2 linked regions of the Catenulispora sp. GP43 genome follow. The protein of the gene in region 2 interacts with the protein of the main gene of each other region in a pairwise test. Links are inferred from orthologs where the notes say so. Each region holds a gene or a part of one and is shown on either strand. Other genes may lie near its edges. The genes, in order: ABH926_RS32955 and paaC.

Region 1 (3,308 bases), on a different replicon or contig from region 2:
GTTCCGCGTGGTGGCCTATGACACGGCGCGGGGGTGCGCGGCGGCGTACTTCCCGGAGACGAATGTGTTGGTGCCGTTGGATTCGACGGCTGAGGTGAGCAATACGCCGACGTCGAAGGCGATCGTGGTGCGGTTGGAGGCGGCGCGGCCGTAGCCGGTATGACTGAAGCCCCGTCTCCCTGTCGGGGAGGCGGGGCGAAGACGCCCTTCCGGGCGCCGGGTACCTCTACCGCGCACCGCGCGACCGCTCTACCGCTCTACCGCCTCAGGGCGGTCGCGGGCCCGGCGTCACCGCCCGCGGTGACCGCCCGACAGCCGAGTGGGGCCCGGCCGAGCGGTGTCGCGGGGGTTCGCACGGGTCCGCGAAGCGGCGGTCCTCAGATCTGGCCGCGCAGCTTGGCCAGCGCCTCGGCCAGGATCTGGTCGCCGTCCTCGGCGGAGCGGCGCTCGCGGACGTAGGCCAGGTGGGTCTTGTAGGGCTCGGTGCGTGAGCGCGCCGGGGGGTTGTCCTTGTCCGGGCCGGCGGGGAAGCCGCAGCGGGGGCAGTCCCAGGTGTCGGGGATCTGCGCGTCGCTGGCGAAGGAGGGCTTGGTCTCGTGCTTGTTCACGCACCAGAAAGAGACGAACACCCGAGGCGCGGCATCGCCGCGCTCGGCCTCCCCCATCGGTCCCGCACCGACGCGGCTGCCTCGGATCGCGTTTCCACTTGCCACTGTCTGGTCTCCCTTGGGTTCCGATCTACACGCCCCGCTGCCCCCGCAGGTGCCCGAGCGCCTGTGGAGATGCGGTGCAGACAGTGTAGGCATGTGCTGATGCACGATTCAGCAGGACCAGCCGGAAATCGCCGCCTTGGCGCTGCGATAAACGGACAAATAGGGGCGGAAGTCAGGGTTTCGTTATCGAAGCGCGACTGCCGGCCGTGGTGGGGGCGGGTGCGGGCGGCGTCGTCGGCGATGCGGAATCCGAAGGCGGGCAAGGGATTGCGGCCACGCCTGACGCATATGCGGCCACTGTGTGCGAGCGGTGGCCGGTGCCGCGGGCAGCCGAATCGTTATAGACGCCCTGGGGCTCGCTGACTTCGCGCTGTGCGGCATTCAGCCCATCCGGCACCGGACCTAAGCCGAGCCCGGCCGGCCCCGAGCGAGACCGACGCGGCCCGACCGGCCTGTCTCCGCGCCTGCCCTCACCCCAGCGCGGAGTACCGGTGCTCCGGCCGCCCCGTGGCCCCGTACCGCAGCTGCAGCCGCACCACCCCGTGCCGTGTCAGATAGCTGAGATACCGCTGCGCCGTCGGCCGCGAGATCCCGACCCGCTCGGCCACCTCCGAGGCCGAGACGTCCCCGCCGGCGGCCCGCACCGCGGTGCGCACCAGCTCCAGCGTCGGCGCCGAGTGCCCCTTGGCCGGCAGGGCCGGCAGCGCCGGCTGGCCGCGCAGCAGGCCGAACAGCTCGTCCACGTCCGCCTGGTCGGCGTCCGCGTCGGCGTCGTCCATGCTCCGCATCCGGCGGCGCAGGTCCAGGTAGGAGGTCAGCTTCTCGGCCATCGCCGGGTAGCCGAACGGCTTCACCAGGTAGTGCACCGCGCCGAGCTGCATCGCGGTGCGGACGGTGTTCACGTCGCGGGCCGCGGTGATCACCACGAAGTCCGGGTGCGGGCCGGACGCCGCCGACTCCGGCGCCTCCAGCAGCTTGCGGATCACGGCCAGGCCGTCGCCGTCGGGCAGGTAGACGTCCATCAGGACCAGATCGGGGCGCAGGGCGGCGACCAGGTCCAGGGCCTGGGCCGCGGAGTGCGCCTGGCCGCAGACCGTGAAGCCCGGGGTGCGCTCGACGTAGGCGGCGTGGATTTTGGCGACCCGGTAGTCGTCGTCGACGACCAGGACGGTGGCGGCGGCGCTCATCGTGATCTCGTGCCTCCTCCGGCGCTCAGCAGCGGGTCGGCGTCCCGGTCCCCGGCGGCCTTGGGCAGCCGCACGGTGAACACCGCGCCGGGCCCCTCGGTCGCCGCGATGCTACCGCCGAGCCGCTGCACCAGACGGTGGACCAGGGCCAAACCGAGACCTCTTCGCATCGATCCCGTAGCCGGCTTGGTGGTGAAGCCGTCGGTGAAGACGTGCTCGGCGGCACCGGCCGGGATGCCGGGGCCGTTGTCGGCGACCCGGACCGTGACGCCGTCGTCGTCCTCGACGATCGAGACCAGGACCCGGCCGGGCTTGCCCGGATCCACTCCGGGCCCGGACACCGCGTCGAAGGCGTTGTCGATCAGGTTGCCCAGCACCGTGGTCAGCGCCTGCACCTTGTCCGGGGTGTCGCCGAGCCAGGTGTCCTCGGCCAGCTCCAGATCGACCCCGCGCTCGCCGGCGACCGCGGCCTTGGCCAGGATCAGCCCGACCAGCACCGTCGGCGCGATCCGTGAGCGCACCGACTCGGCGAAGGCCGACTCGGCGCCGGACAGGTCGGTCAGGTACTGCAGCGCCTCGTCGGACTCGCCGAGCTCCAGCAGGCCGGCGACGGTGTGCATGCGGTTGGAGAACTCGTGCTGCTGGGCCCGCAGCGCGTCGGTGAGGCTGGTGACGCTGTCCAGCTCGCGCAGCAGCCCGGACAGCTCGGTGCGGTCCCGCAGCGTCACCACCGCGCCGTGCGGCTTGCCGGCCAGCCGCACCGGCATCCGGTTCACGGTCAGGCAGTACTCGTCGGTGAGCACCACCTGGTCCTTGCCCTCGATCTCGCCGGAGAGCAGGTCCTGCAGCCGGCCGGCCGGGACCACGTCCTCCAGGTGGCCGCCGATGCCGCCGAACATCGGCAGGCCCAGCAGCCGCCGCGCCTCGTCGTTGACCATGGTGACCCGGCCGGCCCGGTCGAAGGCGATCATGCCCTCGCGGATGCCGTGCAGCACCGCCTCACGCTCCTGGAGCAGCTTGGCGATCTCGTCGAGCTCCAGGCCGAAGGTGCGGCGCTTCAGGCGGTGGGCCAGGGCGTAGGAGGCCAGGGCGCCGACACCGAGCGCGGCGCCGAACCAGGCCGCGTACACCGGGAGCTGGCCGACGAAGATCGCGGTCACCGAGGCCACCCTGCGGCCCACCGAGACCTCGCCGACCTGGTCGCCCAGCGGCCCGTACAGCGGCACCCGGCCGTTCACCGAGGTGCCCACGGCCCCGTGGTCGATGCGCACGTTGGGCCGGGTGACCAGCGGCTCGTCGATCGGCTTGCCTCTCAGGCCGACGTCCGGGTGGGTGTGCCGGATCCCGGACTTGTCGACGATGACGACGTAGTCGGACCCGGTGTCGAGCTGCAGCCGATGGGCGATGT
Region 2 (3,309 bases):
GTGCGCCAGATCGCGCAGCACGCGCACTCCGAGATCATCGGGATGCAGCCGGAGGGCAACTGGATCACCCGGGCCCCCTCGCTGCGGCGCAAGGCGATCCTGCTGGCGAAGGTGCAGGACGAGGCCGGGCACGGCCTCTACCTCTACGCGGCCGCCGAGACCCTCGGCGTGGACCGCGCCGACCTGCTCGACGCGCTGCACAACGGCCGCCAGAAGTACTCCTCGATCTTCAACTACCCCACCCTGACCTGGGCCGACATCGGCGCCATCGGCTGGCTGGTGGACGGCGCGGCGATCATCAACCAGATCCCGCTCCAGCGCTGCTCCTACGGCCCCTACGCGCGGGCCATGGTGCGCATCTGCAAGGAGGAGTCCTTCCACCAGCGCCAGGGCTTCGAACTCCTGTACGACCTCGCGCACGGCACGCCCGAGCAGCACGCGATGGCCCAGGACGCGCTGGACCGCTGGTGGTGGCCGTCGCTGATGATGTTCGGCCCGCCGGACGCCGAGTCCTCGCACTCCGCGCAGTCCATGGCCTGGCGCATCAAGCGGCACTCCAACGACGAGCTGCGCCAGCGCTTCGTCGACATCAGCGTCCCGCAGGCCGAGGCCCTGGGCCTGACCATCCCGGACCCGGACCTGCGGTGGAACGAGGAGCGCGGGCACCACGACTTCGGCGTGATCGACTGGACGGAGTTCCAGGAGATCCTCGCCGGCAACGGACCGTGCAACCGGCAGCGCGTCGCGACGCGGGTGCAGGCGCACGAGGACGGCGAATGGGTACGGCAGGCGGCGTTGGCATACGCGGCCAAGCACAGTGACGGCGAGAGGGATGTGGCGGCGGCATGAGTAGCGGTCTGCCTCTGTGGGAGGTCTTCATCCGCGGGCGGCGTGGGCTGTCGCATCAGCACGTCGGGAGCGTGCACGCCTCGGACGCGGAGATGGCGCTGCGCAATGCGCGGGATCTCTATACGCGGCGCGGCGAAGGCGTCTCCATCTGGGTCGTCCCGGCCGCCGCGGTCTCCGCGTCCTCCCCGGATGAGAAGGAGCCGTTCTTCGACCCGGCCGCGGACAAGGTGTACCGGCATCCGACGTTCTACCGGATCCCGGAAGGTGTGAAGAACCTGTGACCGCCACTACGGGATCCACTACTGCGGAATCCACTCCGCTGGTCGCGCAGTACGCGCTCCAGTTGGGCGACGACGCGCTGATCCTGTCGCACCGGCTGTCGGAGTGGTGCTCGCACTCGCCGGAGCTGGAGGAGGACGTCGCGCTGGCGAACCTCGCCCTGGACCTGCTGGGCCAGGCGCGAACGCTGCTGACGTACGCCGGTTCGCTGGAGGGTGCCGGACGCTCCGAGGACGACCTGGCGTTCCTGCGCACGGAGCGGGAGTTCCGCAACGTGCTGCTGGTGGAGCAGCCCAACGGGGACTTCGCAGTGACGATCGCACGGCAGCTGTACTTCGCGACGTACCAGAGCGAGCTGTACACGGCGCTGTGCGACTCCACGGACCCGGAGCTGGCCGCGCTCGCCGCGAAGGCGGTGAAGGAGGTCGCGTACCACCGGGACCACGCGGTGCAGTGGACGCTGCGCCTCGGGGACGGCACCGAGGAGAGCCACCGCCGCATGCAGGCGGCGCTGGAGCTGCTGTGGCCGTACACGGCGGAGCTGTTCGCGCCGGACCCGGTGGTGGCGGCCCTGGCGGAGAGCGGTGTCGCGGTGGACCCGCGGACGCTGCGGCCCGCCTGGGAGGCGGCGGTGGCCGGCGTGGTCGAGGCCGCGACGCTGGCGATGCCGGCCGACGGCTGGCAGCCGCGCGGCGGGCGCGAGGGGCGGCACAGCGAGGGGTTCGGGTTGCTGCTGGGAGAGATGCAGGCGCTGCACCGGCAGTATCCCGGGGCGAGCTGGTAGCAGCACAGAGCAGCAGACGGCGACAGGAGCGAGGCGGAGGTGGTGACGATGGCGGTCGAGGAGCACGTGGCGCTCGACCTGGCGGAGCTGGAAGCCGCCGCGTCCGCGGTCCCGGACCCGGAGCTGCCGGTGGTGACCCTCGGCGACCTGGGCATCGTCCGGGGCGTGGCGCTGGCCGACGACGGTGCCGTCGAAGTCAGCCTCACCCCGACCTTCGTCGGCTGTCCCGCGACCGAGGCCATCGCCGCGGACGTGCGCGCGGCCGTCGGGGCCCGCGTGCCGGATGCCGAAGTGCGTACCCGCACGGTCATGTCGCCCCCCTGGACCACCGACTGGATCAGCGCGGACGGCCGCCGCAAGCTCGCCGAGCACGGCATCGCCCCGCCGACCGGTCAGGCCCGGCACACCGGTCCGGTCGCGGTGACCATCGGCCGGGCGCCCGCGGTGCGGAGCTGCCCCCGCTGCGGCAGCACCGAGACGCGCGAGCTCAGCGCGTTCGGCAGCACGCCGTGTCAGTCCCTGCGCGCCTGCCGGGCGTGCGGGGAGCCCTTCGGGGCGATGAAGTCCCTTTGATCGAGTCCCTTCTCGAGTCCCTTGTGAGAGTGCTGTGACCATGCTTCCTGTCGTCGGGTTGGACCGGCTCACTGATGACGCCGTGCGTGTCGTGTTCGGCGTGCCGTCCGGGGAGCGGGAGGCGTACCGCTTCGCGCCGGGGCAGCATGTGACGGTGCGGCTGGAGCTCGACGGGGTCGAGGCCCGGCGGGCCTATTCGCTGTGCGCCGCGCCGTACGGCGAGGGCGAGGCGCGGCTGAGCATCGCGGTCAAGGAGCTCGGGCCGGGCGGGTTCGGGGAGGTCGCGGCGCGCAAGCTGGGCGTCGGGGACCTCGTCGACGTGCTGGTGCCGGCCGGGCGGTTCGTCCTGCAGGAGGGGCCCGAGCACGTCGGCATCGTCGCCGGGAGCGGGGTGACGCCGGTCCTGGCCATGGCCGAGGTCGCGTTGGCCCGCGGGGATCGCTTCACGCTGATCTACGGCAATCGGACCGCCGCCTCCGTCATGTTCCTGGAAGAGCTGGCCGACCTCAAGGACCGCTACGCCGAACGGCTGATGGTGCTGCACGTGCTCTCGCGCGAGCCGCGCGAGGCGCCGCTGCTGACCGGGCGGATCGACGCCGAGCGGCTGCCGGAGCTGCTCGCCGCCGCGGCGCCGGGGCCGGACGCGCACTACTACCTCTGCGGGCCGATGGCGATGGTCGACACCGCGAAGCAGGTGCTGGCCGAGCGCGGCGTGGGCCGCGGGCACGTGCACTTCGAGCTCTTCCACGCCGAGGACGCGCCGCCGCCGGCCGCCTACGCCGAGACCGCCAAGGTGCTGGCCGAGGGCGATGTCGAGGTCACCG

What was found.
Region 1: the proteins of paaC (region 2) and ABH926_RS32955 interact in binary tests that used the Escherichia coli proteins (3 or more experiments, as listed by UniProt). The link is inferred for Catenulispora sp. GP43 from one-to-one orthologs.

Annotation. Positions count from the first base shown.
Region 1 is NZ_JBGCCT010000019.1:137,918-141,225, forward strand. The notes cover bases 43-3,041. They hold ABH926_RS32955 (response regulator), read right to left. Parts: upstream 1,901-3,041; coding sequence 1,184-1,900; downstream 43-1,183. Other genes in these bases: ABH926_RS32945 (FdhF/YdeP family oxidoreductase), read left to right, coding at 43-154; ABH926_RS32950 (RNA polymerase-binding protein RbpA), read right to left, coding at 378-713; ABH926_RS32960 (ATP-binding protein), read right to left, coding at 1,897-3,041. Also shown: more of ABH926_RS32945, read left to right, coding at 1-42; more of ABH926_RS32960, read right to left, coding at 3,042-3,308. UniProt on the Escherichia coli protein: Member of the two-component regulatory system DpiA/DpiB, which is essential for expression of citrate-specific fermentation genes and genes involved in plasmid inheritance.
Region 2 is NZ_JBGCCT010000009.1:215,638-218,946, reverse strand. The notes cover bases 20-3,019. They hold paaC (1,2-phenylacetyl-CoA epoxidase subunit PaaC), read left to right. Parts: upstream 20-1,126; coding sequence 1,127-1,912; downstream 1,913-3,019. Other genes in these bases: ABH926_RS20340 (2Fe-2S iron-sulfur cluster-binding protein), read left to right, coding at 2,526-3,019; paaD (1,2-phenylacetyl-CoA epoxidase subunit PaaD), read left to right, coding at 1,961-2,485; paaB (1,2-phenylacetyl-CoA epoxidase subunit PaaB), read left to right, coding at 846-1,130; paaA (1,2-phenylacetyl-CoA epoxidase subunit PaaA), read left to right, coding at 20-849. Also shown: more of paaA, read left to right, coding at 1-19; more of ABH926_RS20340, read left to right, coding at 3,020-3,309. UniProt on the Escherichia coli protein: Component of 1,2-phenylacetyl-CoA epoxidase multicomponent enzyme system which catalyzes the reduction of phenylacetyl-CoA (PA-CoA) to form 1,2-epoxyphenylacetyl-CoA. The subunit C may be essential for structural integrity of the alpha subunit.